Regions from separate parts of the Brevundimonas sp. GW822-FHT03E11 genome, predicted to be linked through region 2. Evidence: riboswitches for the same ligand, from Rfam matches in the RefSeq annotation. Region 2 holds a riboswitch; the other holds the start of a gene.

Region 1 (15,516 bases), 390 kb from region 2:
GCCAGGTTGAAGGCCAGCAGGGCGCCGGCATATCCCAGCCAGCCTTGGCTGCGTTTCGGATCGACGCCCGCCGCGCCGTGAAAGACGGCCTCGACCGGCTTCAGCATCGGGTCCAGCCAGGTCCGCTCGCCGTTCCAGACGCGCGACATATAAATGCCGATGGGCCAGCCGAGCATGACGGCCAGCCCAAGGGTCAGGGCGATCTCGCCCCATCCTTGAATGTTCATGAAATCCGTCCCGGTTCCTCAGAACCGCTCGGGCCGCAGCAGCGCCGCGACCATGTAAACGGCGACGACCAGCGCCCCCGCCCCCCAGAGCATGGCGATCATCGTCACACCCGTTTCAACGCTGTGGCCAGCAGGGCGAAGACGGCGAACGCCCCTGCCCCGATCGCCAGAAAGATCACATCGGCCATGTCGGCCTCCTCGCTCAAAGTTCGAGCGGGACAGGACCATCAAGACGCATAATGGCGCGATGTGACTCCCAGCCCTTCGCCTAAAGGATTCATAAAAACCTGGATCTATCGGCCGGTCGCCTACTAGGCCTATCGCCTGGACGAAGAAGCGCGTCGTGGCTTCCCATTGGGAGTCTCCGTCGTCGATCCGTAGGAGAATTGGTCGCCTTTGCCAGGATGGACGGCGTCCCCTACGGATCGATCCACTTGCCCCAAGCCAAGGCCCCGACTTCCCATTGACCGGGAACTTCCGTGACGAAAACGATGCTCAATGTCTATCGGCAACAGACCATAGTTCAGCGGCTGTCAAAAGCTGCGAAGGGAGAGACCATGCGGGCGGTCGGCGGATGGAGTGTGGCGACGCTGGTGTTGGCGCTGTGCGTGCCGACGCTCGCGCGTGCACAGGATCAGGAATGCGGGGACATCGGGGCGATCGTTCGTCAAGCCTACCCCAATGCGGTCGCGGACGGCGAGCGCACTATGAAAACTGGAAATCGCACGCTCACCCTGCCCTCACCCTCGTCGATAAACCCTCACGCCATCGTCTGTCGTCGCTGGCGGGGAAGGCCAGGACTGCTTCTGGTCGCCATCCCGCTTATTGCTGAGGTTGGCGTGGATTCGACGCTGGGTGATCTTGATGTGCTCGTCGTCGACGAGCCAACCGGCACGCCGCGCCATCGGCTCCGCATCCCCCACGCCATGGACGACGACGCCGTCCGGATTTCCCGGATTTCTTTCGACACTGCGCCATACCGCTTCGGGCCGGACCGACTGGCGTTTGGCGTGAGACGCGAATGGGTCGGCAGTTCGCGCCCGAACCCGTTCATGGAAACCACGCTGTCCCTCTACGAGCCACGGGGCGCGGCCCTCGCGCCAGTCTTAGACGACCTGATCGTCGAACGCAGTCAAGGGCAATGGGATCTGTCCTGCGCCGGCGAGACTGTTGTGACCGAGCGAATCCTTCGAATGGTCCCGGGCCAGAAGGGGCAGGATATTTCGGTGCTGGAGCGGATCACTCAGAGCACGTCTAGGGAGGCCAAGAACGGTGAGTGCAGCACGACCGACCAAGCGGTCGCGCCTCGCACGATCCGCCTTTCATTTGACGGCAAGCGCTATGACGTTCCCCGCCTGATCCAGCGACGCTAGCCATCTGGTCATAAGGCGACGCGAACGGCGATCTTGATGTCGCTGGTGCGCCACGACAGGTCATCCCTCCCGCGTCATGTCGCTGGACTTGATGGGACGGCGACGGGCTTCTTGGGCGGACGGGCGATCGCCTCGGCCCTTTCCAGAAGGCTCTCCGTTCTGAGGAGGCGATCGTGATCCGTGTGGATCATCCCCCGCACGATGTAGCTGCCGAGCAGGACGCCGAACCCGATAATGGCCAGCTCCGGGGCGAGGCCGGTGGCGAGCGCGCCGAGGGCCCCGGCCGGATCGCCCCCTTCCACGGCGGACCTGAGATTGGCGGCCGCTCCGACCGCAAGCTCTCCCTCCGGAGAGACGATGAACCGTACGGCGGCCGCGCTCGTCGCGATGAGACCAACGGCGATCGGTAGCTTGTCCGGGGTGCGCGCGTTGAGCTTCAACTCGAGACGCACGGATTTCAGCCGACTTGTGATCTCGTCCTTCGAGAACTGATCCGCTACCTCCCCGGCAAAGGAAGCCGCCAAATCGTGGCTGCGCTGGAACCGCCCCTGTGATCTCGCATGAAGTTCCCGGACAAGGACGCCGAAGCTGAAGACCCAGCTTAGGCCCACGAGACCGAGCCCCAGCAGGAAGGCTCCGGCAACGACCGGCTTGAGCCACGCTCTGATCGTCGCCGCGTTCAGGGCGAGAAGCCCACCCAGTATCGTGACGATCAGCGCCCCGACACCGATCACCATCATCCATTTCAACACAGTCTCAAACCGTCCCTCCGGAGCGGAGGTCCGGTTGGCGCGGCACAAGGCGTCTATCGAATAGTCGGAGTTCTTGCCTGTCATGGCGGCGGTGTGGCCTCAGAACGTAAACTTTGAGTTGCGCTCCACAGCGCGCCCCTCAACCGTCGTCCAACACGAACACCTTGTGAGGGCCGGTTGCTCCGGCCGAGGCGCCACCATGGCGCGCGACAGTCTGGCGGAACAGGTGCAGCTCAAGGAGGCCGAGATCCGCTCCACCTAACTGCGCCTCAGAGAGCAGGAGCGAATGATCGCCATCAATGAGGAGCGCCAGCGCCGGGTGCCGACATGCACGACGGAGTCGGCGGCCATCTGGTCTCGCTGGCCCAGTTGAGAGGCGGCGCGCCCGATGTCGAAACCCTGCGCCAGGGCGTGCGGATCGCCATCGACGATCTGCGGCTGATCATCGACTCGATGAATGGCGTGGATGACTCGCTGGAGGTCGCCATCGCCATTTTCCATGAGCGCATGGCGCCCCGCCTGCGTCTGGTGGGTATCGAACTGACCTGGACCGCCGCGCCGGGCGCGCCCGTCGAGGGTTTCAGTCCGGAGGCCAGGATCAACATCTACCGTATTCTTCAGGAGGCGATCACCAACGCGGTCAAACACGCCCAGGCGTCCCGCGTGGACATCCGCCTTGAGAGCGAGTCCGAGGCCGTCGTCATATCGGTCTCGGACGACGGCATGGACCTGCCGCCAAGGCTGCGGGATGTCGGCAAGGGCCTGCCCAACATGAAACGCCGCGCGGAACGGATCGGCGGAACCTGAATCTGGTCCCGCTGAACCCCGGACTTTCAGTTCGGCTGCGGGCGCCCCTGCCCACCTGGTTCGCACGCCGCCCGGAGATTATGCCCCAGTTTTTAGCTCGACCTGCCTCAGCCGTAACGCCTCGGCCTCGTCTGAAGTCAGCGGCAACAAGGCCATGGCGTCGTTCAGATAGGCGTCCAGAGGGCCCGAGAACGGCCAGTCGGATCCTGGTACGAACCGATCGACGCCGATCCGTCGCATCAGATCGACCAGCCTTTCGCGATCTTCGGGCGGCGTGTCGGCGTCGAAGACCTGGGCCAGGTCGAAATAGAGGTCTGGAAAACGCTTGGGATCCGTCGCCAGCGACTGCCGGAAGGCCTCCAGCGCGTCCCAAGTGTTCGCATCCAGTCCGCCCCAGCCGCCCGAATGGGCGATGACCACCGGGACGCCGCGAGCATGGGGCAGAACCTGTTCGACAAAGATGCGCACATCCTGGGCGCCATAGTCGGAGGCGCGGGTTCGCATGTGGATCATGATGGTCAGGCCGGCGCCCGAGGCGGCGTCGAAGACGGCGGCAAGACGGCGAACCTGACCGGGGTCGCGAAGATCGACGCCCGAGTTGGTCAGATGCAGCTTCAATCCCTTTGCAAAAGGCTCGCCTTTCCACGCTTCGATTTCGGCCAGAGCCTCGGGCGCCAGCGGATTGACCGAGATGAAGGCGACCAGCCGCTCGGGATGCGCGGCCGCCGTGGCCACGGTGAAGGCGTTGGCGGCATGAACGCGGTCGGCCGCGTCGGCCAGGGGTGGAACCATCATCGGGCTCTCGGCCAGATAGGCCGTGGACATGATCCAAGCCGTCTGGACGCCCGTCTGGTCCATATCCGCCAGAAGATCTTTGGCCGTCAGTGGTTTGACGAAGGCCGGATCGCAGGCGCTGATCCGCCCCGGACTGTCGCAATAGGCCGTCAGAATCTCCCGAATGGGCGGGGCGTGGACATGGACATGATGGTCGGTACGAACCGGAAGACGGGTCTGGGACGTGGCGGGCGCCGCAGCGAGCACGACCAGGGCCGCGCTCGCCGCGACAAGGCGTTTGAAGAACATGGAGCGTGACTGGAACTGTGTCGCCTAGCGCGCCGCCTCGCCCAGCAGGGTCTGTTTCCAGAACAGAAGGCTGGTCCAGAAATAGTAGTCCTCGTTCTCCTTCTTGTGGAAGCCGTGGCCCTCGTTCTGGGCCAGCAGGTGCCAGGCCGTGCCTCCGCGGCTGCGGACTGCGCTGACGATCTGGTCGGCTTCGGAGGCCGGGACGCGGGGATCGTTTCCACCGGTGGCGACCAGAAGCGGAATGGTGATCTTGTCGACGCTGGTCAGGGGGGAGATGGCTTGAAGCTGGGCGCGCTGAGCCGGATCCCGTTCGTCGCCGTATTCCACCCGTCTCAGGTCGCGGCGATACGACTGGGTGTTTTCCAGGAAGGTGACGAAGTTGGAGATGGCGACATAGCAGTTCGCCCCCTTCAGCCGGTCGCTGTAATGCACGGCGGCGGCGTAGCACATGTAGCCGCCGTAGGAGACGCCGGTGACGGCGAAGCGCGAGGCGTCAAGGGTGGGATCGACCTCGAGCGCGTCCAGGAAAGCGCCGATGTCCTTGACCGAATTCTCGCGCTGGAACGGGCCGTTGTCCAGATTGACGAACCGGGTGCCGAAGCCGGACGAGCCGCGCACGTTCGGGAAGAAAAGGGCCACGCCCATCTCGTTTAACAGATAGTTCTGCGCGCCCAGGAAATCGGGGCGCGTCTGGCCTTCAGGACCGCCGTGGATATCGACAATCAGCGGCCGCTTGCCGGGGAATTTGGCGGGGTCGGGCCGGTAGAGGAAGCCGGACACCGTCTCGCCGTCGAAGCTCCTCACCTCGACCAGTTGCGGCTCAACGTTGACAGCAGGGTCCAGACCGCCCGTCTCGCTATGGGTCCATTGGGTGACGGCCAGGGTGGTCGGATCGACGGAGAAGGCGTCGCCGGAGACGCGCGCGGACGACAGGCTGAGACCGATCGCGCCCCATGGGGCGATGTCGATGGCCGGGCCGATGCTGTAGGGGATGACGCCTTCCGGCAGACCTGTGACGACCCGGACGGCGCCGGTCGCGACATCCATAACCTTCAGCCGCGATATCCCAGCCTCGTTGACCGCATAGGCGATGAAGCCGCCGTCCGGAGCGACGGCGTAGTCGCTGACATCCCAGCGAGCTTCAGTGCTGACCGGAACAAAGCCGTTCCGCACGATCCGCCCCAGACGCAGGAAGTCGGAATCCTTGTTCGAGGTCGACCAGACGGCGCCGTCGGGCCCGTACTGAGGATCGACATAGGAGACCTGCGCGACAGGGTCAGTCAGCGGCGTCATCCGGCCCGAGGCGAGGTCCAGCTCATAGACAACGGCCCTATTGATCGACATCCGGTTCAGGACCAGGGCCTTGGTCCCGTCCCTGGAGAAGTCGGCGATGTTCCAGCCGCCGCCGGACACCTGGGCCACCAGACGGTCGGTCGAGGGGTCGGAGGGATCGACCACATAGAGGTCCATGTCCGCGCCGTTGCGACGCGATGAGGCGTAGCCGACCCGCTTGCCGTCCCGACTCCAGGCGCCGAACCAGTTGCGGCTCTTGCCGTCCGTAATCAAGCTCAACCGACCGGCGGCCAGGGTGTAGAGTTGATAGAATTCGTCGCCCCCATTGTCCTTCTGGACAAGAAGGGTCTGACCGTTCGGCGACAGGGCGCCGGCCAGGATCGGCTCGGCCTCGAAACTGATCTGGGTCCGGGCGCCGTCAGGAGCGGCGACGACGTGAAGCTGATCCGTGGCGCCGAACCGGGTCTTGATCAGCATCGACTGATCGGCGGCGTTCCAGCCCAGGAAGGTCGCACGGCGCGTCTGAAGATAGGGCTGGGTCGCCGCGACCAGATCGTCGGGCACGGCGGGAAGGCCGTCGGCGACGATGGCGGCGGGCTTGGGCGCCTCGGCCAGGGCCGCAGGAGCGACGCTCAGGGCGAGCAGGAGAGCCATCGGCAGACGGGAAATCATGACACAGACCGTGTGAAAAATGGGGGAGCAGAAGGGAAGATCGCCGGCCCTATGGAGGAGCGGGGCCGGCGATCCGGAACGCAGAACCAGAACTAGAAACGGTACCGCGCGCCAACCGTGACGTACCGACCGATGACGTCGTAATACGGCGAATAGAGCGACCCGACCGGCGGGTCCTTGTCGAACAGATTGGTCGCATTGGCGTACAGCTCGACCCCGTTTGCGCCGTAGTGCGCCAGGTCGGCCGTCAGCCCCAGATCGACATAGGTGAAGGCGTCGATGTGGTTGTTCGAGATGGCGACGGTGCTGTTGTAGTCGCCCGCCGAGATGTAGCGCGCGCGCAGGTTCGCGCCGAACACCTCGCCCTTCCAGCCGAGGCTGGCGTTGACCCGCAGCTTGGGCACGCCCAGGCCGAAAGAATAGCCCTGGGATTCGACATATTCGATCTCGGTCACGCCGTCGTCCGTGGTCAGGCTGTTCACCCAGGTGCCGACCAAGCGCATCGTCACCCTGCCCGTCGCGCCCGGAACCCAGAGGTCGGCGTCGGAGGCGTAGGAGGCCTCGGCGTCGATCCCGTCCGTGTGGTACTCGGCCAGGTTCACATAGGTGGACATGGTGCGGACCAGATTGCCCGCCGAGTCGCGCTCGACCTTGGAGCACAGGTCGAGGTTGCCGTTGTAGCAGCGATTGACCAGATCCTGCGGCGCGATCGTCGTGATCACGTCGTCGATCTTGATGTCGTAATAATCCAGCGACAGGTTCAGGCCTGGGATCGAAGGCGGCGAATAGGTGACGCCCAGGGTCAGTGTATCGGCGGTCTCCGGGCGGAGGTTGGGATTACCACCGCCGTTGTTCAGCGTATAAACTAAGGCCCCGTTCTTGGCCGGGTCATTGATGTTGTTCCAGCCGGTGGTGGTGGTGGTGAACAGCTCCGAAAGATTGGCCGAACGGATATCGCGCGACTGGGTCATGCGGCCGCGGAAGCCGGGGAAGAACTCGTTGGTGGCGCCGACCTTCCAAGACCAGATCGAGCCCGTGGTGTCGTAGTCCGAGATGCGGGCTGCAGCATTGAACTGCAGGTCGTTCAGGATCGGCAGATCCTTGACGATCGGGACCAGGACTTCGGCGAAGGCCTCCTTCACGCTGAACTCGCCGGACATGGCCGAGAAGCTGAACGTCTTGAAGGCCTTTGCCGCGTCCAGCTCGCCGATGCGCTGATCGGTCTGCTCCTTGCGGGCTTCCAGGCCGACGGCGATCGACACGTCGCCGGCCGGCAGGCTGAAGGGCTCGCCACGCAGGCTGACGCCGGCGACGTCCAGCTTGGTGGTGGCCCGCTGCTGAGGCGTGCCGGTGACATAGTCGATGGCTTCCTGAGACGGCGCGCCCAGGCCGAAGAGATTGATCGGCACGCAGCCCGAATTGGGATTGGTCAGGGTCACGCGGCAGACGGCTCGACCGCTCACGGGATCGATAACGGAATCGACCGCATTGGCGAATTCGGTCTTCAGCAGGAAACCGGGCGTATCGATATTATTCTCGAACTCGCCGTGGCTGTAGTAGGCGCCCCAGCGCCAGCTGTCGCCGAACTCGCCGTCCACGGCCAGAGTGGCCTGGGTGGTGACGCGCTCGAAATCGATCGTGGAATAGGACAGATCGGAGTTGAAACGTCCGAAGGTGAAGGACGTCTGGCCAGCGGCCGCCATCTGCTGCTTGATCGTGGACGACAAGAAGGCGTTGTCGATGCTGATGGTCAGGTCGCCGCGATCGTGATCGCCGAACCAGACATAGTCGTTCCACATCCGCGAGTGACGGACGTCAGCCGTGACCCGCAGCTTGTCATTGATCTCATAGACGGCGCTGGCCAGCCCGGTGTAGCGGCGCTGCGGCGTGACCAGGGGGCTGAGATCGTCATTGGACGGACCTTCGCCGCCGATCGAGTTGGTTCCGCTGACTGTGCCGTAATCGAAAGGCCGAAGCGTGCCGTCCGGGTTAAACACCTTACCGCGGTTCACGCCCGACAGGATCAGACCGCCGTAAGCGGCGTTGGCGAAACCGACGTCCGGCTGCAGGGCGCCGTTGACGGTGGCCCATCGGCCGATATTCGGGCGCGACGCTTTGGGGATGACGCCTTCGTTGTCGAGGTATTCGCCGCCGATGACGAAATGGCCGCGCCCGTCGGCGAAGTCTGCGCCCCAGGCGCCTTCGAACCGTTCCTGCTCAGCGTCGTCGTAGGAGGACACGCCGTATTCGGCGCCCAGCTTGCCGCCGGTGAAATAGCGATCGATGCCGATGTTCACGACGCCGGCGACGGCGCCTGAGCCCCAGGCGGCCGATGCGCCGCCCGTAACCACGTCGACGCTCTTGACCAGCACTGACGGCACGGCGTTCAGATCGTTCTCGCTGGACACGCGACGCCCATCGATCAGGACCAAGGTCCGGTTGATGCCCAGGCCGCGCAGATCGACCGGCGCATTGCCCGCACCGGTGTTGGTGCCGGTCGTCTGGGCCGATGTGGTGGCGCGGAATTGAGGCATGTCGTTGAGGGCGGCGGCGATATTCGGCCGCGCGCCGACCGACAGATCCTCGGCGGAAAGATGGATGGTCGGCGTCGGCGCCTCGAAGCCGGCGCGGTCGATCCGCGAGGCGGTGACGACGATGTCATCGACCGAGGCCGCATCCTCTGGGGCGCCCGCCTCCTGGGCATGGACAGAGGTGGCGCAGGCCATCAGCGCGATGGCGCTGCAATAATAGGTCAGGTTGCGATTAAGACGAGACAAAGCGAGATTCCTCATGGCGACGACGCCCCTCCCCAGGGTTGCCCAATGCGACCGGCGCTCTGCGGCGCCTGTTCGCCCCCGCTGTCATTGGGCCTGAGAGTTTCGGGCCGTGCGCCGACCCTTTCTCCTTCGGCGAGGCCGCATCCCCCGGATTCGACCTTCTCTCCAGCGTTCCTTCAGCAAGACGGTCCGTTTGCCTGAGCGTTTCCGGGGCGGTTGCGCCTTCGGCGTCGGCGGGAACCGATCTCTCCCGCCTTGCTGAAGCGAGTAAGATCGACCAACGAATGCCTGTCAAATCGGCACGCCTCGCAAGGCTAATGCTTCTATTTTCACATTCATGCAATTACATGCCGCTTTTGAAGCGCGTCAGTCGTTTGTCGCCGAGCGACTATCGGTCACCGCAGGATCGGTGAAAGCGAGGTGACAGAAACACCGCCTTCAGAAGAAAGAGACTTATCCACAGGAAAGCCTTAGGGCGCCCTAGGGTCGTCCGGCGCCCGTTCCGCCGCCTGCATGGCGGCCCGCCAACGCTGCAGAAGCCCCTCGCGACGCGCCTGATCAAGATTGGCGAGCAAGGCCGGTCCCACACGGACCGGCCGAGCGCCGGGGATAGAGGTGCGACGCTCGGTAAGAATGTCGTCGCGAGCCGGGCGGACCCCCAGGCCGGCGATGATCCTCTGCCCTTCACGCGATAAAAGAAAATCCAGAAAAAGCCGGGCGGCGTTGGGGTGGGCCGCGTTGCGGGGTATGAAGGCCACGCGCGAGACGGACAGATGATAGTCCTCTGGCGTAACCAGGCCGATATCGGGCGCCCGGGCGACCCACGACGCCCCGTAAGACTGGTTCATATTGTAGGCGAAGGCCATGCGGCCCTCAGCCAGTTGGCCCATCATCCTTTGGCCGGACGTATCGGCACGCGGATGAGTAGACCCCAGGGCAGTCATCAGGGCCCAAGCGTCGGGATAGATCTGGATGTCGGCCGACAGTTGCAGAAGCGCCACCCCGCTGCGTTCGGCGTCATACAGGGTGACCCGGCGGAAAAACCGGTCCGCGTCGGTAGACAGCCGTTCGAGCAGTTGGGCGTGGCTGCGCGGCACGATCTCCGACGGCAACCGCCTGCGATTATAGGCGAAGACGACGGGCTCGGCCGTCACACCGAACGCCTGGTCTCGCCAGACCGAGCCGTCCGGCATGGCCGCCCGATGCGGCGATCGATAAACTTGGGCGTAGCCGTCATTGATCAGCTTGACCTGCACGTCCATCGCCGTGCTCCAGACCAGATCCGGCCCCTCCAGTCCGGAGGCGGCGCGGGACTGGACTCGGTTCGCGATCAGGGTCGAGTTGATGTCCTCGAGCCGCACCGCGATCTCGGGCCAGCGCCGTTGAAACGCCGCCAGCACAGGCCCCATCAGGCTGGTGTTCGTGAGGATGTGCAGCCCGCCCTCGCGCCTGGCCAGCCATCGGACGCGGGGCGCCGTCGCGACCCCGTCCGGCTCGCCCGCGCAGGCCGAAACCCCCGCCCCCGCGAGTCCGAGAAGCAGATGTCGGCGGTCCGTCTTCACCGGGGCGGGTTTCCCGCTATTGTACCGCTCATGATCCGCTCCTTCGCATCGCCATGAGAATACTGGTCGTCGAGGATGACAAGGCGCTTCAGCATTCGCTCGAGGCCAGCCTTCTGGCGGTCGGTTTCGAACTCCGCTCCACCGACAGCGGGGACCAAGCCCTTCATCTGGAAGCGACGGAGCGGTTCGACGCCGCCGTGTTGGACATCGGCCTTCCCGACATCGACGGTTTCGAGGTCCTGAAGGCCTTCAGACGGCGGGGATCGCAGACGCCCGTCCTCATGCTGACCGCGCGCGACGCCCTGGGCGACCGGGTGGCGGGACTGGATTTCGGCGCTGATGACTATCTCGTCAAACCCTTCGCCCCTTCGGAACTGATCGCCCGATTGAGAGCGATCGTGCGTCGACGCCAGGGTCGGGCGGCGGGCGCCGCGATCGTCGGCTCACTGGTCTGCGACTGGGACGCCGGCCGGGCCCAGGTCAATGACCGGGAGCTGTCGCTCCGTCCGCGCGAATGGGCGGCCCTGCGCGTTCTGGCCTCGCGCGCTGGCCAGGTGGTGGATCGGGAGTTGTTGGCGGCCGAAGTCTTTCCGCAGGATGAGGCTCCCTCGCTCAACGCCCTGGAGATCCATGTCGGTCGGCTGAGGCGCCAGTTGCAGCCTGACGGCCCCGCCGTGACCAATATCCGCGGTCGCGGCTATCGTCTCGATCCATGAGCGAGGCGCCCGGCTCGCGCCGCCCCCACAGTCTGGTGACACGTCTGCTGATCGCCCAGGTCGCGCCCCTGGCCCTGTTCGCCGTCGTGGTGCTGGCGGTCGGGGCTTGGACGGCCCACCGCGTGGTGGCGGAGACGGCCGACCGCCTCCTGGCGGGGGCGCTGCAGACCATCCGGGAAACGGTCTCGGTCGCCGACGGCAAGGTGACTGTCGATGTCGCGCCCTGGACTCTGGGCCTGCTCGACGGTCCCGAGCGGGACGCCGTCTTCTACAGTGTTCGCGAGGGCGACCGACTGATCACAGGCTATGAGGAGTTGCCGCGCCTGCCCGACGCCTCGTCGGATGCTCCGGTCTTCGCCGACCTGTCCGTGCGCGGCGTGCCGGTTCGCATGGCCCAGCAAACCCTGACGATCCCAGGAAGACCCGCCCCCGTCATCGTGTCGGTGGCTCAGAGCCTGGACTCGCGACGCGCCAGCCTGTTGGATCTATATCGCAGCCTGCTGCTGCCACCCACCCTGCTCGTGCTGTTGGCCGCGCTTCTGATCTGGCCGGCCTTGAAGTGGGGCCTCAACTCGCTCAAGCGGCTGATCGACGACCTGACGCGCCGCCCCGGTCCCCATGCCGACTTCGCACCCGCCGACATCGACCTGGCGCCCCGCGAGTTCCAGCCGGTGCTGACCGCCTTCAACCATCTCCTGGCGCGGCTCGAGGCCTCGACGTCGGGGGTTCAGCGCTTCGCAACCGACGCCTCGCACCAGTTGCGCACCCCGCTTTCGGTCGTGGCGGCCAATCTCGATCTGCTGGCGGGCGCGCCCAGGACCTGGACCGCGCGGGAGAGGCGTCTGATCGACGACTCCCGCGAGGCGGTCGCCGGCATGACCCGGCTCGTCGGCCAGTTGCTTTCCACGGCCCGGGCTGACGGCGCCCGGATCAAGTCGTCTGCCGACCTGGGCCGGGCGGCGCGGCGCGCCTTTCAAATGGCTAAGGCGCGCCGGTCCGCCCCGAACGGCGCTCTACGCCTTCGTCTTCCGGCAGAGGCCGTGGTCGTTCTGGGCGCCGAGGACCTCATCGCTGAACAGATCCTCAATCTTATCGACAACGCCTTCCACCACGGCGCGCCGCCCGTCTTCGTGCATGTGCGAACAACGGGCGCGGTCTGCGTCTGGGATCACGGCCCCGGCGTCGATGAGGCCGCCCTTCCCCGCCTTACAGACCGATTCTTCCGCGCCGCGCCCTCCCAGGCGTCCGGTTCCGGCCTCGGCCTCGCCATCGTTCGCACCTTGGCGGAGGCCCAAGGCGGGCAGTTCGGTTTATCCAACCGCAGCGGCGGGCGAAGCGGCCTCGTCGGGCGACTGACTTTCCAACCCAGTGCGGAAGAATGAGTCGTCGAAACGACAAGCCGTTCTGAAGGTGGACGCGCGCCACCGGATCGGGAGCGCCGTTCGCACCGACGGCGGCTGAAGGCGGCTTCGATCGATGTGCGGTTTAAGGCGGCTGCGCCGAAGACCCTCTCGCCAAGCCCCACCAGAGGGCTTTCGGTTTTGTCGGATAGCGCCCGTCGGCCGCCACAGCCCTGCGCGGCTTCGGTCGCTGGACCTTTGCTTTGTCTAGGTCCAGACAAAGCCTGACCAAGAAGACGCGGGAGGCGCCTGAGATGGGTGGCACGAAGGCCTCGGACGAATAGGCCGCAACGACGAACCCGTTGTTGCGGCGATCTGCTGACCTCCACCCGGCTGATCGCCGTCAAATCCAGCATTTGACGCGAAGCGATCCCTCATGTCCGACAACCGGCCCATTTGGGCCCACGCCCTTCCGACCGCCATCCTGCTGATGGCGCCCTTTGACCTGCTCGCCTCGCTGGCGATGGACATCTATCTGCCCGTGACGCCGGCCATGCCGGCCGCTTTGCAGGCCGATCCACCCGTCATCCAGCTCACGCTCAGCGTCTACCTCCTCGGCCTCGGCCTCGGGCAAGTCATCTTCGGCCCGCTCTCAGACCGGTTCGGTCGGCGGCCTGTGCTTCTGTCCGGCGCGCTCACGTTCGCGGTGACTTCGGGCCTGTTGGCGATGGCGGCGTCAGGCTGGGCGTTCGTCGTCCTTCGGCTTGCTCAGGCGATGGGCGCCGCGGCGATGCTGGTGGCGACCTTCGCGACGGTCCGTGACGTGTACGGCGACAAGCCGGAGAGTGTCCGGATCTATGGCCTGTTCAGCGCGATGTTGGCCTTTGTGCCCGCGTTCGGACCCGTGCTCGGGGCGCTCGTTTCAGCGCAGTTGAGCTGGCGGGCGATCTTCTGGTTCTTGGCCGCTTTGACGCTTCCGCCGCTGATGCACGCGCTTTGGCGGTGGACGGAAACGCGCCCTTTGGGCGAAGCCTCTCGCCCACGCCCGGTCCCCATTCTCCGCAGTCGGACCTTCCAAATCTACACCTTGGCGTTTGGAGCCGCGATGGGGTCCTTCTTCGTCTACCTCTCGACGGCGCCACGCATTCTTGTCGAAAGGGTGGGACTTTCGGGGCTTGAGTTCAGCCTCGCCTTCGCCAGCACGGCTTTCGTCATGATCGTCGCATCCCATGCCGTTCGCCCTTGCTTGGACCGATGGGGGGTGGCGGGGGCCGTTCAGAGGGGCATGGGCCTGCTGCTCGCAAGCGCCCTGTGTTTCGGCGCGAGCGCCGCCTTCGGCGAGCCCTCCATAGGGAGCGTCATCCTCCCGTCTTGGATCATGGCGGTGGGGATCGTCCTGACCGTGTCCGTCTCGGCGAATGGCGCCCTCGAAGCCTTCGGCGATCAGGCGGGCCTGGCCGTCGCGCTCTACTTTGCGGGCCAGAGCCTGATCGTAAGCCTCGTTGGGACCCTGGCCGTGATCCTATTCAACGGCAGCACAGTTTGGCCTCTGGCCGCCTACACGCTGACACTGCCAACCCTCGTGCTACTGGGTCTCAACGCATCACGGAAATCCTGAAACCCAAGAGATCATCACGGATCGAACAGGCGGCTGCAGCTCAACGTCGCCAACTCAGGGCGTCGCCTGCGCTTCCGTCTCGATCTCGTTTCTGAGCCAACGCAGACCGTGATCATGGTCCCGCCGGTCATGCCAGACCTGGACGAGCGCAATATGGGCGAGGTCGATCGGCGGCGCGCCGAGGACCAAACCCTTGTCCAGCCGCGCCTCAAGGCTTCGGCGCGCCGCCGTCAAGACCAGGCTTGTGCCTCGCACGATCCGAGGGGCGACGGACCAGTGCGGCAGGGTGAAGATCACCCGACGAGCGTGGCCCAAGGCTTTCAAGGCGGCGTCCACCTCGCCCCTGTCGTCCGGCGACGCCGCCACCGCCACATGAGGTCGGGACAGATAGTCCTCCAAGGTCGCCGGCAGGCCCGCCGCCTCGTCGGCAAGACAGGCGAATTGATCAATGAAGAGATCCGAACCGCGCAAGCCCTCGTCCCGCACGCCCGGATAGACGCCGATCGCCAGATCGATCTCGCCGGACCGAACCGCCCCGAGGGCGGCCTCGCGGCCCAGGGACACGAGCCGCAAGGCCGCACCCGGCGCCGTTTGAACAAGGCGCCTGACCAGCCCCGGCAATAGAACCTCGGCGGCGTAGTCGGACATCGAGACCCGGAACGCCCGCCTAAGGGTCTGCGGGCTGAAGACCTCGTCCCGCAAAAGCCCTCCGAGCACGGCGAGGGCCTCGCCAAGGGGCGCGGCCAACGCCCGTGCGCGCGCGGTCGGCTCCAGCCTCCCCGCTCTGCGAACCAGGATCGGATCATCAAGCAGAGCCCGAAGACGCGCCAGAGCCTGGCTTACGGCGGGCTGGGTCTTGTTCAGCCTCAGCGCTGCACGGGTCACATGGCGCTCAGAAAGCAAAGCGTCCAGCACCACGAGCAGGTTGAGATCAATGCCGGCGAGTTCATTAGTCATTCGCATGATCGTTATACCAAACACCCATTTCCATACGGAATGCGAATAAACGAAGGTCGGCGCGATCACCAAGGGAGCGCCCGATGTCCGATACACCCACCTTTGACCGCGGCCTGAGCCACATCGCCCTGGTCGTCCGTGAGATGGACCGCAGTCGTGAGTTCTATGAAACCTTCGCCGGCTTGCGGCTGGTGCATGAACGCCCTGCGGAGGGCCGTATCAGCCGCGTCGCCTGGCTGGCCGATCCCCACACCGCGTTCACGGTCGTGCTGGTCGAATCAAACCAGCTCGACGACACGCCGCTCGGTCCCTTTGGGCACATTGGACTGGCGTGCCGGG
Region 2 (15,516 bases):
GGCTAGGGGCGTCGGCGCCGAAAGTCGGGAGTTGGCCCATGTCTGACCTGTCCTTCCAACCCGATGAGGCCGAGATCGAGCGCCGGGTCGAGGCCCTGCTGTTCGCCGCCGCTGGTCCGCTGAGCGCCGCCGAGATCGGGGCGCGCCTCCCCGAAGGCGCCGACGTCGGCCGGGCTCTGTCGGGCCTGCGCGCCCGTTACGAGGGGCGGGGGGTGGAGCTGGACTGTGTGGCCGACCGCTGGCGGTTCCGCACGGCGGCGGACCTGGCCTTCATGATGAGCCAAGAGCGGGAGGAGCCCCGCCGCCTGTCCAAGGCGGCGCTGGAGACCCTGGCCATCATCGCCTACCACCAGCCCGTGACCCGCGCCGAGATCGAGAGCGTGCGCGGCGTCAGCCTGTCCAAGGGCACGCTGGACCTGTTGCTGGAGATGGGGTTCGTGCGTCTGCGAGGGCGGCGGCGGACAGCGGGTCGGCCCGTAACCTACGGCACCGCCGACCGGTTCCTGGAGCATTTCGGCCTGGCCAGCCTGTATGACCTGCCGGGGGTTCAGGAGATGAAGGCCGCCGGGCTTCTGGACCTGTCGGCCCCCGTCGGGTTCGAACTGCCCGACCCCAGTCGTGCGACCGGGGCGGATGAGGAGGAGGCGCCCCTGCTGGACGAAGACAGCCCCGAGTTCGCCCAGGACTTCGTCGGCGAGGAGCGATAGCCGTCGGACGCCGCGCTCAGGCGGTCAGCTGGCGCGGCAGTTTGAAGGTCACGGTCTCACGCGCGCCGGCGTCCTCGGTCACGGTGGCGTCGAACCGTTCGGCGATGGCGTCCACCAGGGCGGCGATCAAAGGCTCGGGCGCCGAGGCGCCGGCGGTGACGCCGACCGTCTGAACCCCGTCGAACCAGTCCCAGTCCACCTGGGAGGCGTCATCGACGAGGCGGGCGTCGCGGGCGCCGGCGCGCATCGCCACCTCGACCAGCCGGGCCGAGTTGGACGAGTTCTTCGATCCGACCACCAGCACCAGTTCGCAGCCCTCGCCCAGCACCTTGACCGCCTCCTGGCGATTGGTGGTGGCGTAGCAGATGTCTTCCTTGTGCGGATCGGGCAGTTCGGGGAAGCGCCGCTTCAGCACCTTCAATATGCCCGCCGTGTCGTCGACCGACAGGGTGGTCTGGGTCGCATAGGCCAGGGGGGCGTCGCCGGGGCGTTCGAAGGCCTCGGCGTCGGCCTCGGTCTCGACCAGGCTGATGGCGCCCTCGGGCAGCTGGCCCATTGTGCCGATCACCTCCGGGTGACCGGCGTGGCCGATCAGGATGATGTGGCGGCCTGCGGCATGATGACGCTCGGCCTCGACGTGGACCTTGGACACCAGGGGACAGGTGGCGTCCAGGAACAGCAGCTCGCGCGACCGCGCCGCCGCCGGCACGGACTTGGGCACCCCGTGGGCCGAGAAGACGACCGGTCGGTCGTCGGGGCATTCGTCCAGTTCCTTGACGAAGACGGCGCCCATGGCCTTCAGCCGCTCGACCACATGGCGGTTATGGACGATCTCGTGGCGCACATAGACGGGGGCGCCGAACTTCTCGATGGCGCGCTCGACGATCTGGATCGCCCGGTCCACCCCCGCACAGAAGCCGCGCGGCGTCGCCAGCCGCACGGCGATCGGGCGGCGTTCGGGCGCGGGGGAGGGGACGTGCATGTTCATGGCCGCCAACCTAATGGTTCGCGGACCATATCGCCATGCGGGGCGAGCGAATCCGCACCTCAAGGCAGCGACGCATCGCCACGGTCGGCTGGTTCTCATTGAAAATCCATTCGGAACAAAGATTTAGACTAAGTTCACGACGCCTTGACCAACCGGCCGCTCACGATTAGTTTCCGCGCCGAATTCAGACCTGCCTCAACACATTGTTCGGGCGCTGAGCGCACAGGCCATGTCCCCAATGTCGGAATCGCGCGAAGAGGCGATCAAACGCCTCCAAGACAGCGCATCCGCGTTGGAGGACAAGACGGCTCAGAAGGCGTCGGAGCACCTCGCGGCTCAGGCGGTGACGAGCCAGGCCTACAAGATCGTCGCCGAACTGCTCGGCGGGGTCTTCCTGGGCTTGGGGCTAGGTTTTGGGGCGGACCGACTGTTCGGGACCAATCCCTGGGGTATCATCGGCGGAGTCCTTCTGGGCTTCGCTCTGTCGATTTACATGGCGCGCCGCACGGCCAACCGGCTGATGGCGCAGGCGAAGGCGAGCGGGGTCGAACCGAAATCGGTCCCCTTCGACGACGAGGAAGACGAGGACCGATAGGCTGATGGCCGATCCGCTTCACCAGTTTAAGATCCAGCCGCTCGTCGATTTCGGCGCGGTGAACCTGCCTGTCTTCGGCCACACCCAGCTGGCGATCACCAATTCCCACGTCGCCATGACGGTCGCCTTCGTGGCCATCGTCCTGTTCCTGCAACTGGTCACCTCGAGCGCCAAGGTGGTGCCGGGACGGTTGCAGACGGCCGGCGAAAGCCTGTTCGACATGATCGACGGGGTGACCGATTCCATCATCGGTCACGAAGGCCGCAAATATTTCCCGTTCGTCTTCAGCCTGTTCCTTCTCGTGCTGGTGATGAACCTGTTGGGCATGTTCCTCAGCTTCACCGCGACTTCGCAGCTGGCCGTGACCGTCACCTTCGCCGCCTTGACCATCTTGCTGGTCATCGGCGTGGGCTTCCTCAAGAACGGCCTGGGCTTCTTCAAACTCTTCTGGCCGGCCAGCGCGCCTCTGGTGCTGCGCCCTGTCGTCGGCGCGATCGAGTTCCTGTCCTTCCTGCTGCGTCCGGTGACCCTGGCTCTTCGTCTGTTCGGCAACATGCTGGGCGGCCACGTGGCGCTGAAGATCTTCGCCGGCTTCGTCGTGGCCCTGGGCGCCGGCGCCTTCGTCGGCGAGGGCCTGGGCCTGTGGGGCCTGCCGATCGCCGCCCTGTCGATGACCATGGTCGTCGCCCTGACCGCCCTCGAATTCCTCGTCGCCTTCCTGCAGGCGTTCGTGTTCGCCGTTCTGGCCAGCATCTATCTCAATGATGTGGTCAACCTGGGTGAAGGCCATTAAGGCCCGGCCCAGTTCGAGAACTCCCTTCTTCCAACCCACCTGACTGAAACAAGGATACTCACCATGGAAGCTGAAGCCGCCAAGTACATCGGCGCCGGCCTGGCCACCCTCGGCATGATCGGCTCGGCCATCGGCGTGGGCAACATCTTCGCCAACTTCCTGAACGGCGCCCTGCGCAATCCGTCGGCCGCCGCCTCGCAAGTCGGCAACCTGTTCGTGGGCGCGGCTCTGGCCGAAGCCCTGGGCATCCTGGCCTTCGTGCTGGGCATCCTGATCCTGAACTCCTGATCTATCCGGGGTTCGGGGCGGCGGCGGCTTCTCGCTGAGGCCGTCGCCGCCTTTCTGCTTTTCGGACGAACGGACACCATGGCCGCACCCACTTCTCACGACACCCACGCGACCACCGAGGCCGAAGGCCACGGCGGCGGCGGACTGCCCCAGTTCGAGACCCAGCACTGGGCCGGGCAGATGGGCTATCTGCTGGTCCTGTTCTTCCTGCTCTATTTCCTGATCGCCAAGGTCTTCGCGCCGCGTCTGCGTCGTGTGAAGGACGAACGTCGCGAGACCATCTCCGGCGCCGTCGCCACCGCGCGTCAGGTCCAGGCCGAGGCCGCCGAACAGGCCGCCCTGGCCCAGGCCGATCTGGCCAAGGCCCGCGCCGACGCCCGCGCCACCGCCGCCGCCGCCAAGGCGCGCGTGACGGAAGAGGCCAACGCCCGTCAGGCCGCTGAAGAAGCCGTGGTCAACGCCCGCATCGCCGAGGCCGAGGCCGCCATCGCCAAGACGCGCGACGCGGCCATGGCCAATGTCTCGACCATCGCCTCCGACGCCGCCGCCGCCATGGTCGAGCGCCTGACCGGCAAGGCCGCGACCAAGGCCGAACAGGACCTCGCCAAGGGAGCCGCCTGATGAACCTGATCTTCGAACCGGGCATCTGGGACCTGTCGAACCCCGAGATCTGGGTCGGCGTCGGCCTGCTGATCTTCTTCGGCATTCTGATCGCCGTGGGCGTGCCCAAGATGGTCGCCGCCCAGCTGGACGCCAAGGGCGCCAAGATCCAGGCCGACCTGGACGAGGCCGCCCGTCTGCGCGCCGAGGCCGAGGCCCTGCTGGCCCAGATCCGCAAGGAGAAGGCCGAGGCCGAGGCCCAGGCCGCCGATATGATGGCCCAGGCGGAAGCCGACGCCCGTCGTCTGGAAGTCGAGTCCAAGGCCAAGCTGGAAGAGACCCTGGCCCGTCGCCAGAAGATGGCCGAGGCCCGCATCGCCCAGGCCGAAGCCCAGGCGTCCGCCGAGGTCAAGGCCGCCGCCGCCGACCTGGCCGCCAAGGCCGCGGAACAGATCCTGGCCGCCCGCCTCGCCGGCGGCGCCAAGGACCCGCTGCTGGACGCCGCCATCGCCCAGATCGGCGACCGCCTGAACTGACGACCTCAAGTCTGACCGGGTCTCAACGCCCGTCCTTCGGCCGAAATCGCTCTGGCGGTTTCGGCCGAAGTCGTTTTGGGGCGGCCCCTCAGCGCCCGATGACGCCGCTGACCGTCAGAACCACAGCGATCATCACCAGGATGAAGACGATGACCCCGCCCATGATGCGGAAGGGCGGGCCGCTTTCACTGCGGCGGCTGAAGCCGTCCGGATCGCGGTCGGGTTCAGTCATCGGTCTGCATCGGCTGCGGGGGCGGCGTCGAGGTGGAGGAGCCGTTCAGGGGCGTGCCGTCGCCGCGCACGGCCGACTGGCCGCGCAGGGCCGGATTGTCGCCGGGCGCCACGGCGGGCGCGCTGGGCGGGACGGCGCCGCCGGGCGGCGGCACGACGGCCGGTTGGACCACGGCCGTCTCGCTGTCGCTGGCGGCCTGAGGATTTCGCCAGATCACCTCAGCGACGAGGTAATAGGCGATCAGGGCCAGGACTACGCCGCCGATCAGCAGAGGCTCCCAGCGGATGCGCCCTCGGCGTGTCGGATCTTCCTTGCGGTTCATCGCAGGGGAAGCCGTCGGCCCACCGTCCGGTTCGTCTGTGTAGGAAGCCGGACGCAGGGACGGCCTGGAGACCAGGCCGTCCGGCCCGCCGAGATCAGTGGGCCGTGGCGCCGCCGATCACATGGGGCGTCTGGCGCTTGTCGCGCGCGACCAGCCGGGCATAGACATTGCCCAGGACGATCCCGAACACGGCATGGGTGACCAGAAGCCAGGCGATGGTGCCGAAGCCCGAGCCGGCGTTGAAGGTACGGTAGTCGCCGACGATGAAGACACCGGCCATCATCACCACCCAGGCGCCGACCGCAAAGACGATGCCCTTGGTCTCGGGCGTGTCGGTGGGCAGTCGCGGGCAGAGGTAGGCGAACAGGGGCCCCAGGATCAGCACCCCGGCCACCGCATGAAGAACCCAGCCCACGGCCAGGGCGTCGGGCATGCCGATCAGAGCGGCGATGACGCTCTGGAACGGGTCGAACCAGTTCAGGAACAGATTGGGTATTTCCAGCAGGGACACGGCGACCGTGGCGGCGAAACCGGCGATCAGACCTTTTTGTAAGCGTGACATCATGACCTTAGCGCCTCCCAACGCTTTTCTGGTTCTCTGATAACGCTGGGACAGAATACGCCTGACTCGGACGGTCGGCGTTCACGTTGCCGTGGTTAGCGAACGCAGCAACGCAAGCGCGAAATGATCGCTGATGCGCGCGCGGTCAGCGGAACAGTTTGCGGATGTAGCGGCGAAGGCCCTTGCGCAGACGGATCAGGCCGCGCCGACGCCGGGTCAGGATCACCTTTTCGGCGCGCAAGGCCTGTTGCCAGAAGACCGGCGCGAACTCCGGCTTTTTCCGCATCAGCCGCCGGAAGGGATAGACCCATTTCGGCCGGGCGTACTGGGCGCGGATGAACTGTCGCTTGGCCCAGAAGGAGCTCTTCAGGATCAGCATCAGGCCGACAGCGATGACCGGAACGCCGCCGGGGCCGGGCAGGGGGGCGATCAGAATGCCAAGCAGGACCACGAACAGCCCGCCCGCCATCAGGGCCCAACGCTTCAGCACCCGCAGCTTGCGGCTGCGAGGCGAGGCGGAGGACAGGACGAGAGCGGGTGCGGAGATCACGAGGGCGCCGGGAGGGAGGAGGACTGACTGAGGTGTGACAACGGTCGCCACGCCCACCCGATCCCAAGCCGGGAAGGGAAAGAGCGACCGTGGCGAGGTTGTCACATAACCCCTTAAGATCCGGTTCGATGGCCGATCCGTGGCTTTCCTATGAAGCTTTGGTCATGAAGCCGGATTGTCGCAGTCTGTGTCCCACAGGACGCGGCTGGGCCTTGGTCAGCCGTAGTGGACGCCGGTCATGCGTTCGGACTCGGACCACAGGGCGCGGGCGGTTTCGACATCCAGCGCCTGGGGCTTGATGAGGGCGCGGCCGGGCGCACCCCGCATCTCCTGCCAGCCCTGAGGGCCGTAATAGGCGCCGGGTTCGGCCTGGGGCAGGGTCGCCGCCATCAGGATCGGCAAGGCGCCGTCGGCCGCCGAATGGCTGGCCACGCGCGCCAGCAGGCGGCTGACCAAGGCGAAAAGTCCGGGCGGGCTGCCGGCGTGGCCGTTGGCGATCAGATCCGTCCGGGCGAAACCGGGATGGGCGGCCACGCTGGTCAGGCCCCAATCTTCGCGATCGCTGCGGCGCTGAAGCTCCAGGGCGAACATCAGCATCGCCAGTTTGGACTGCTGATAGACGGGCCAGGGCCGGTAACCGGAGCGATAGTTCAGATCGCTGAGCTGAATCCGACCGCCGCGATGGGCGACGCTGGACAACTGCACCACTCGCGCCTGAGCCGCCGTCAGCAGTGGCAGGAGCCGGCCGGTCAGGGCGAAGTGGGATAGATAGTTGGTTCCGAACTGCATCTCGAAACCATCGATGGTCGTTCGGCGACGGGGCACGGCCATGACGCCCGCATTGTTGATCAAAATGTCGACCGGCCGACCCGCCGCCAGGAGGGCCTCGGCGAAGGCGGCGACAGAGCTGAGGTCCGCCAGGTCCAGCCGTTCGAACCGCACGAGGGCCTCAGGGTGGCGACTGCGGATCAGCCGTTCCGCCTGATCGCCCTTGTCCGGATTGCGCGCGGCCAGAACGACCTCGGCGCCCTTTTCAGCCAGAACGAGCGCCGCCTCCAAGCCGATGCCGCCGGTCGCCCCGGTGATGATGACCAGCTTGCCGCTCTGGTCGGGAATATCGGCTGTCGTCCATTGGGTCATTGCGGCTATCCTGGGGTGAACTGAATTTCCGAAGGGCTCCGGCTTGCATATCTGCATCCGGTGCAAATATGCAAGAAGTGCAAGAAAAAGTTTTTCCTGGCGAGCAGGGTCTGCGTGCGCGGAAGCGGCTGGAAACCCACGCCCGCATTCAGGCCGAAGGCCTGCGGCTGTTCATCGAAAAGGGATTTGACGGCGCCACCCTGGACGAGGTGGCGGCGGCGGCGGGCGTATCGCGCCGCACCCTGCTGAACTATTTCGGCTCCAAGGAAGAGATCGTCTTTTCCCTCAAGGCCCAGATCCCTGAGATGATCGCCCAGGCGGTGGCGGCCCGGCCGTGCGACGAACCGCTGCTCGATATGGTGGAGGGGGGGCTGGCCGATGTCGCCGCGCGCTTCCAGACGCCCGACATGCTGGACCTGACGCGGCTGATCCATCAGACGCCCGCCCTTCAGGCCGGTGATCACGCAAAGTATGAAGGGGTGGAGCGGCTGCTGGCCCAGACGCTGGCCGAGCGGAAGGGATTGGCCCCGGACGACGTCGCCTGTCGCGTCGCGGCGGCGATCGGCGTCAGCATCATGAAACTGGCCGGCGAGGCCTGGCTGGCCCATCCGGACGAAGGGCCTGAACGGTTCGGCCGCGAAGCCTTCGCCGTCCTGAGACGCATGGCGGGCCAGCGTCCGCCGCCCTGATCCAGGACGGCGGACGCCGAGAGCGGCTTAAGCCGCCTGGTTCGAGCCCGCAGGGGCGGTCCAGCGCAGCACCGGCGAGCGGGCGGCGCGGGTTTCGTCCAGACGACGCAGGGGGGCGTGGAAGGGGGCGCCCTTGAAGCGGTCGACGTCGCCGGCCTTGGCCGCCTGGGCCAGCAGGCGCATGGTCTCGATGAAGCGATCCAGCTCGGCCTTGGACTCGGTCTCGGTCGGCTCGATCAGCATGGCCCCGTGGACGACCAGGGGGAAATACATGGTCATCGGGTGGAAGCCCTCGTCGATCATCGCCTTGGCGAAGTCGAGCGTGGTGACGTCCGTGCCCTTCAGCCATTCGTCGTCGAACAGGGCCTCGTGCATGCAGGGGCCGTCGGGGAAGGCCGCGCTCATCAGGTCCGACAGGCGGGCCTTGATGTAGTTGGCGTTCAGCACCGCATCCTCGGCGACCTGACGCAGGCCGTCGGCGCCGTGGCTCATCATGTAGGACAGGGCGCGCACATACATGCCCATCTGCCCCTGGAAGGCGCACAGGCGGCCGAAGGCCTGGGCTGCCTCGCCTTCTTCCCGTTCGATCAGCGCGTAACCGCTATCGTCATGCACGACCCAGGGGGCGGGGGCGAAGGGCGCCAGGGCCTGTGACAGCACCACCGGACCCGCGCCCGGCCCGCCGCCGCCGTGCGGCGTCGAGAAGGTCTTGTGCAGGTTGATGTGCATGGCGTCCACGCCCAGATCGCCCGGACGAACCCGGCCGACGATGGCGTTGAAGTTGGCGCCGTCGCAGTAGAAATAGGCGCCCGCCTCGTGGGTCAGGCGGCTGATTTCCAGAATGTCGCGCTCGAACAGGCCGCAGGTGTTGGGGTTGGTCACCATGATGGCGGCGACGTCGTCGCCCAGCTTGGACGCCAGGTCGGCCACGTCCACGCGGCCGTCCTCGGTCTGGGCGACCTCGACGACGGTATAGCCGACGAAGGCGGCCGTGGCCGGGTTGGTGCCGTGGGCGCTGGTGGGCACCAGCACCTTGCGGCGCTTCTCATGCTGGCCCGAGGCCTCGTGCGCGGCGCGGATGGCCATCAGGCCGCACAGTTCGCCGTGCGCTCCCGCTTTCGGAGATAGCGCGACGGCGGGCATGCCGGTCAGGGTCTTCAGCCAATGGGCCAGCGTATCCATCAGCTCCAGCGCGCCCTGAACCGTCGACATCGGCTGCAGGGGGTGGATGTCCGAAAAACCGGCCAGACGCGCCATCTTCTCGTTCAGGCGCGGGTTGTGCTTCATCGTGCACGAGCCCAGCGGATAGATGGCCAGGTCGATGGCGTGGTTCTTCTGCGACAGGCGCACATAGTGGCGCATGGCCTCGGGCTCCGACAGGCCGGGCAGGCCGATCGGATCCTTGCGGACCAGGTCGCCCAGGTCCGACGCATCGGTCTTCGGTTCGGGCAGGTCGACCCCGGTCTTGCCCCAGCCTTCGCCTTCGAAGATCAGCGGCTCGTTCTGCAACAGGCCGCGCCCGCCGGTCAGGGTGGCGGGCTTGGTCTGTACCTGGTTCGGGGCGGTCGGGCGGCCGACGGTGTTCATGGTGCTCATGGTCTTGTCTCCGCTCAGGCCGCCAGCACCTTGGCGAGGGCGGTCGCCAGGAGCTTGATGTCGGCGTCAAGGGTGGTTTCGGTCGCAGCGACCAGCAGGACGTCGTCCATGCCGGCGTCGGGGGCCAGGCGGCTGTAGGGCACGCCGGCCAGGACGTGATGGGCGGCCAACTGATCCACGACCTCGGCCGCGTTCTTGGGCAGGCGCACCGCGAACTCGTTGAAGAAGCGGTCGGTCAGGATTTCGACGCCCGGAACGGCGGCCAGGGCGTCGCGCGTGGCGAGGGCCTTCTCGTGGTTCAGCAGGGCCAGTTTGCGCAGGCCCGTCTCGCCCAGCAGGCTCATGTGGATGGTGAAGGCCAGGGTGCAGAGGCCGGAATTGGTGCAGATGTTCGAAGTCGCCTTGTCGCGGCGGATGTGCTGTTCCCGCGTGGACAGGGTCAGGACGAAGCCGCGCTCGCCGTCGGCGTCCACGGTCTCGCCGGTCAGGCGGCCGGGCATCTGGCGGATCAGCTTCTCGCGCGTGGCGAACAGGCCGACATAGGGGCCGCCGAAGTTCAGTGCGTTGCCGATCGACTGGCCCTCGGCGGCGACGATGTCCGCGCCCATCTCGCCGGGCGACTTCAGCAGGCCCATAGACACGGCTTCCGTCACCACGACGATCAGCAGGGCGCCGGCTGCATGGGCGGCCTCGGCGATCTTCGTGACATCCGTTGCGGCGCCGAAGACGTTCGGGGTCTGAACCACGACGCAGGCCGTGTCGGGACCGATCTGGTCGATCACGGCGGCCTCGGCGTCGACGGCGGGAGCCAGGACTTGCGTCTCGACGCCGACGGCGTGGACCACGGTCTCGGTCGCCTTGACGTAGTGGGGGTGGACGCCGCCCGAGATCACCGCCTTGTTGCGACGGGTCACGCGGGTCGCCATCAGCACGCCCTCGGCCATGGCGGTCGAACCGTCATACAGCGAGGCGTTGGCCACCGGCATGCCGGTCAGGTTCGCCACCTGGGTCTGGAACTCGTACAGATATTGCAGCGTGCCCTGGGCGATTTCCGGCTGATAGGGGGTGTAGCTGGTCAGGAATTCCGACCGCTGGATGATGTGGTCCACCGTCGCCGGGACATGGTGTTTGTAGGCCCCTGCGCCGCAGAAGAAGGGCACGGCGCCGGCCGTGGCGTTCTTGGCCGCCATGGCGGACAGGGCGCGCTCGACCTCCAACTCGCCCGCCACCCGCGGCAGGTTCACAGGCCCGTCCAGCCGCGCCGCTTCGGGCACGTCCACGAACAGGTCGTCGATCGATTTGGCGCCGATGGCGGCGAGCATCGCCGTGCGGTCGTCGGGCGTCAGGGGGAGGTAACGCATTGCCGGTTTCCTTCACCCGTCATCCTCGGGCCTGACCCGAGGATCGGATGTTGTGCGGCTCGTGCGTCTAGGCTTCGCACGAGTGGTTGATCCTCCGGCCCTCGGGTCAAGCCCGAGGGTGACGGAGTTTGAGATTAGAGGGTGGCGAGGAAGGCGTCGTAGGCGGCCTGGTCCATCAGGGCGTCCAGTTCCGAGGCGTCCGACACCTTGATCTTGGCGAACCAGCCGTCCGCTTCCGGGGCCGAGTTGACGGTTTCCGGAGCGGTCGACAGGGCGTCATTGGCCTCGACCACTTCGCCCGAGACGGGGGCGTAGACGTCGGACGCCGCCTTGACGCTCTCGACCACGGCGAAGCTGGCGCCCTTGGCGACGGTTTTGCCGACTTCCGGCACTTCCACGAACACCACGTCGCCGAGGGCGTCGGCGGCGTGTTTCGAGATGCCCACGGTGGCGATGTCGCCGTCCAGGCTGACCCACTCGTGATCCTTGGTGAATTTCATTTCTCTTCTCCATCTCCCACCCCGTCATCCTCGGGCTTGACCCGAGGATCGGAGGCGGATCGTTCTCTGTGTTGATCCCGACGCAATGCGGCGGATAATCCGGCCCTCGGGTCAAGCCCGAGGGTGACGGGGTGAATGTTACGCCTTCGGCTTCCGGTAATAGCGTTGCGCCACGAAGGGCATGGCGACGACTTCGGCGGCGGCGGGCTTGCCGCGCACGATGACCTTCAACTCCGTGCCCAGCGCGGCATGGGCCGGCGGCACGAAGCCCATGGCGATGTTCTTGCCCAGGGTGGGGGAGGGGCCGCCCGAGGTGACCTTGCCGATGACGTTCCCGTCGGCGTCGGCGATCTCGGCGCCTTCGCGGGCCGGGGCGCCTTCCTTGACGATCAGGCCGATGCGGACGCGAGACGGGCCATCGGCCAGTTCCTTCAAGATGCGGTCGGCGCCGGTGAAGTCGGCGCGCTCCTTCCTCGACTTGGACAGGGCGAAGGTCAGGGCGCCTTCGACCGGGCTGGTGGTCGGGTCGATGTCGTGGCCGTGCAGCGGCAGGCCGGCCTCCAGGCGCAGGCTGTCGCGGGCGCCAAGGCCGATCGGCTTGACGCGGGCGTCTTCCAGGATGGTGTTCCAGACACGCTCGGCCTGGTCCGCCGGGACCGAAATTTCATAGCCGTCCTCGCCGGTATAGCCCGAACGCGAGACATAGCAGTCGACGCCGAACAGCATCAGCCGGGCGCATTCCATAAAGCCCATTTCCGCCAGGATCGGTTCGTGGGCGGCCATGACCTCGGCGGCTTCCGGCCCCTGGATGGCGATCAGGGCGCGGTCGTCCAGCACCGTCAGCTTGGCGTCGCCTTCCAGGTTCGCCTGCCAGAAGGCGAAATCCTCGTCCTTGTTGCCGGCGTTGACGACGACGAACAGGCCGTCGTGATCCGGGCGGCCGGCCATCAGGTCGTCGATGATCCCGCCGTCCTTGTTCAGAAGCAGCGAATACTTCTGCTTGCCCGCCTTCAGGATTTCATAGTCGCCGGGCACGAACCGCTCGAACTGGGCGGCGGCGTCGGCGCCGGTGATCTTGCACTGGCCCATGTGGGACACGTCGAACAGGCCGGCGTGTTCGCGGGTCCAGCGGTGCTCGGCCAGGACGCCCTCATACTGGACCGGCATGTCATAGCCGCCGAAGCCCACCATCCGGGCCCCCAGGGCGCGGTGCGCGGCGTTCAGAGGCGTGGTCTTCAGGGCTTGGTCGGTCATGGTTCAGGCTTTCACGGTCGCGTTTGGTGGCGGAGCTCCGCCGTCGTCGCGCCCCCGCTGTCCTGAAGCCTGAGAGATTCCGGCGCCGGTACCGTGGCGCCTTGCTCCGTCGGCGCGCCCCTAAGAGCGGCTTTCCAGCGTCCGTATGCTTCGCGGTCCGTTTGCCTGAGCGTTTCCGGGGCGGTTGCGCCTTCGGCGTCGACCCGCCGAGGCGCGCCGATCTCTCCCGCGAGAGCAACCGACCTAAGCCACCGACTCCGGCCGCAAGTCAAGCGCAGGCGTGTTTTGACGCCGCCTTGTCGCACTTCCTGACGTCCGGCGTCGGCTCGCCCTTGCTCTCCCTGCGTCCGCCCGCCAAGAACGGAGCGTCCCTCTCCGCCGCTCCGGACCGATCCCATGACCGCCGACCGCACCCGCCTCGACGCCCACATCGCCGCCCTGGAGGTTCCGGAAGGGCTGAAGACGGTCTTGACGGTCGCCGCCGCCACCTGCGCCGACATCAGCACTCTGGTCGCCGGCGGCGCCCTGGCCGGCGCCTTGGGCGCCTCGGGCCAGATCAACGTCCAGGACGAGGAGCAGAAGAAGCTCGACGTCATGACCAACGACATGCTGACCGACGCCCTGCTGGCCTGTCCCGCCGTCGCCGGCGTCGCCTCGGAGGAGATGGACGAGGTTCAGCCGGCGGCCCATTCCACCGGCCAATATCTGGTCCTGTTCGATCCGCTGGACGGCTCGTCCAACATCGACATCAACGCCATGGTGGGGACCATCGTCTCGGTGCTGAAGTCCGCGACGCCTTCGCCGACCGAGGCCGACTTCATGCAGCCGGGCCGGGACCAGGTCGCCGCCCTCTACGCCCTGTACGGCCCCCAGACCATGCTGGTCCTGACCACGGGCGCCGGGGTCAAGGGCTTCACCCTGTCGAACGACGGCGTCTGGATCCTGACCCACGACGCCATCGCAATTTCGCCGGACACCAAGGAGTTCGCCATCAACATGTCGAACCTGCGCCACTGGGCCGAGCCGGTGCAGCGCTATGTCGACGGCGTGCTGAAGGGCGCGGACGGCCCCCGGGGCAAGAATTTCAACATGCGCTGGGTCGCCGCCATGGTCGCCGACGTCCACCGCATCCTGATGCGCGGCGGCGTCTTCCTGTACCCCTGGGACAAGCGGGAGCCGGACAAGCCCGGCAAGCTGCGCCTGATGTACGAGGGCAATCCCATGGCCTTCCTGGTCGAGCAGGCCGGGGGCAAGGCGACGACGGACGGGGTTCAATCCATCCTCGACATCCAGCCCGAGCATCTGCACCAGCGCATCCCGGTCGCCCTGGGCTCGGCCAACGAGATCGACGCCTACGCGAGCGCATGATGAAGATCGGTCCGACTGACGCCCTTCTGGTCATCGACCCGCAGAACGACTTCTGCGAGGGCGGTTCTCTGGCGGTCGCGGGCGGGGCGGGGACCATGCCGCTGATCAACCGGCTGGCCGAACGGTTCGACCGTGTGATCCTGACCCAGGACTGGCACACGCCTGACCAGATTTCGTTCGCCTCCAACCATCCCGGCGCGGCTCCCTTCACCGAGATCGAGGTCGCCTACGGCAGCCAGATGCTGTGGCCCGACCACTGTATCCAGGGCTCGCCCGGCGCCGACTTCCATCCCGACGCGGCGCCCACGGTGCAAAAGGCCCTGGCCGTGATCCGCAAGGGCTACAACCCGGCGGTCGATTCCTATTCCGGCTTCTTCGAGAACGACCATCGCACCCCGACGGGCCTGGCCGGCCTGCTGCGCGACCTGGGCGTGACCCGCGTCTTCCTGGCCGGCCTGGCCTTCGACTACTGCGTCCGCTTCACCGCCGAGGATGCGGTGCGCGAGGGTTTCCAGGCCGTGGTCGTCACAGGCGCCAGCCGCGCGATCGCGCCACAGACCGAGGCGGCGGCGCGGGACAGCTTCCGGGCGCTGGGGGTTTCGGAGATGGGGGCTACAGCCCTACTCGGCTGACCCCGATACTGTCGTCATCCTCCGGCAAGCCGCGTCTTCGCGGCGCAGACCGGGGGACCCAGCGGCGCCGTCAGGCGAAATCTCAACACCGCAAGATGTTGGAGGACCGAGTCCGCGACAGGTTCGCGCTCACGCGCGCCGCTGGGTCCCCCGGTCTCGCTCCGCTCGCCGGAGGATGACGAAAGGGAGAAAGATTCAGCCCGCCTTGGCGTAGGCCTCCACCTCCGCCAGATACGCCGCCTTCTCCGCCTCGCCCAGGAAAGACCCCTCGAAACTGTTCTTCGCCATCTGCGTCACCTGTTCGCGGGTCAGGCCCACCGCCGTCGCCAACCGGCTGTAGTTGTCGTTCACATAGCCCCCGAAATAGGACGGGTCGTCCGAGTTCAGGGTGACGTGCAGGCCCCGGCGCAGCATCTCCGGCACGGGATGGTTCTTCAGATCGTCGACCACGCAGAGCTTCAGATTCGACAGGGGGCAGACGGTCAGGGTCATCTGCTCTCGGGCCAACCGCTCCACCAGAACCTCGTCCTCCATCGAGCGATTGCCGTGGTCCATCCGGTCGATGTGCAGCAGATCCAGGGCCTCGCGGACATAGGCCGGCGGGCCTTCCTCGCCCGCGTGGGCGCACAGTTTCAGGCCCAGGTCGCGGGCGGCGGCGAAGACGCGCTGGAACTTGGACGGCGGATGGCCGACCTCCGACGAATCCAGCCCCACCCCGATGAAATGATGTAGATAGGGCTTGGCCGCCTCCAGGGTCGCGAACGCCTCGTCCTCCGTCAGATGCCGCAGGAAGCTGAGGATCA

Evidence for each region. Region 2 has a riboswitch for glycine ahead of gcvT (glycine cleavage system aminomethyltransferase GcvT). Riboswitches for the same ligand answer to the same signal wherever they lie in the genome.
Region 1: it holds a riboswitch for glycine, as region 2 does, so the genes downstream of both, AC1RKE_RS00430 (TonB-dependent receptor domain-containing protein) here and gcvT (glycine cleavage system aminomethyltransferase GcvT) in region 2, are expected to answer to the same signal.

The regions. Positions count from the first base shown of each region.
Region 1 is NZ_JBXANG010000001.1:77,673-93,188, forward strand. Features, by position in the region: gene kdpA (potassium-transporting ATPase subunit KdpA) at 1-227, opposite strand, end outside; gene AC1RKE_RS00400 (potassium-transporting ATPase subunit F) at 246-329, opposite strand; gene AC1RKE_RS00405 (PA3715 family protein) at 707-1,600, shown strand; gene AC1RKE_RS00410 (hypothetical protein) at 1,675-2,436, opposite strand; gene AC1RKE_RS00415 (sensor histidine kinase) at 2,680-3,159, shown strand; gene AC1RKE_RS00420 (amidohydrolase family protein) at 3,238-4,242, opposite strand; gene AC1RKE_RS00425 (S9 family peptidase) at 4,267-6,207, opposite strand; gene AC1RKE_RS00430 (TonB-dependent receptor domain-containing protein) at 6,300-8,984, opposite strand; glycine riboswitch at 9,160-9,247, opposite strand; gene AC1RKE_RS00435 (ABC transporter substrate-binding protein) at 9,455-10,546, opposite strand; gene AC1RKE_RS00440 (response regulator) at 10,600-11,262, shown strand; gene AC1RKE_RS00445 (sensor histidine kinase) at 11,259-12,644, shown strand; gene cml (CmlA/FloR family chloramphenicol efflux MFS transporter) at 13,039-14,220, shown strand; gene AC1RKE_RS00455 (LysR family transcriptional regulator) at 14,275-15,177, opposite strand; gene AC1RKE_RS00460 (VOC family protein) at 15,261-15,516, shown strand, end outside.
Region 2 is NZ_JBXANG010000001.1:466,796-482,311, reverse strand. Features, by position in the region: gene scpB (SMC-Scp complex subunit ScpB) at 39-707, shown strand; gene ispH (4-hydroxy-3-methylbut-2-enyl diphosphate reductase) at 724-1,695, opposite strand; gene AC1RKE_RS02435 (AtpZ/AtpI family protein) at 1,934-2,290, shown strand; gene AC1RKE_RS02430 (F0F1 ATP synthase subunit A) at 2,295-3,083, shown strand; gene AC1RKE_RS02425 (F0F1 ATP synthase subunit C) at 3,147-3,371, shown strand; gene AC1RKE_RS02420 (F0F1 ATP synthase subunit B family protein) at 3,450-3,992, shown strand; gene AC1RKE_RS02415 (F0F1 ATP synthase subunit B) at 3,992-4,507, shown strand; gene AC1RKE_RS02410 (hypothetical protein) at 4,596-4,739, opposite strand; gene AC1RKE_RS02405 (hypothetical protein) at 4,732-5,061, opposite strand; gene AC1RKE_RS02400 (DUF6789 family protein) at 5,156-5,626, opposite strand; gene AC1RKE_RS02395 (hypothetical protein) at 5,769-6,173, opposite strand; gene AC1RKE_RS02390 (SDR family oxidoreductase) at 6,390-7,313, opposite strand; gene AC1RKE_RS02385 (TetR family transcriptional regulator) at 7,391-8,002, shown strand; gene gcvPB (aminomethyl-transferring glycine dehydrogenase subunit GcvPB) at 8,030-9,598, opposite strand; gene gcvPA (aminomethyl-transferring glycine dehydrogenase subunit GcvPA) at 9,613-10,959, opposite strand; gene gcvH (glycine cleavage system protein GcvH) at 11,094-11,459, opposite strand; gene gcvT (glycine cleavage system aminomethyltransferase GcvT) at 11,598-12,713, opposite strand; glycine riboswitch at 12,769-12,853, opposite strand; glycine riboswitch at 12,857-12,952, opposite strand; gene AC1RKE_RS02360 (class 1 fructose-bisphosphatase) at 13,110-14,081, shown strand; gene AC1RKE_RS02355 (nicotinamidase) at 14,078-14,713, shown strand; gene AC1RKE_RS02350 (adenosine deaminase) at 14,909-15,516, opposite strand, start outside.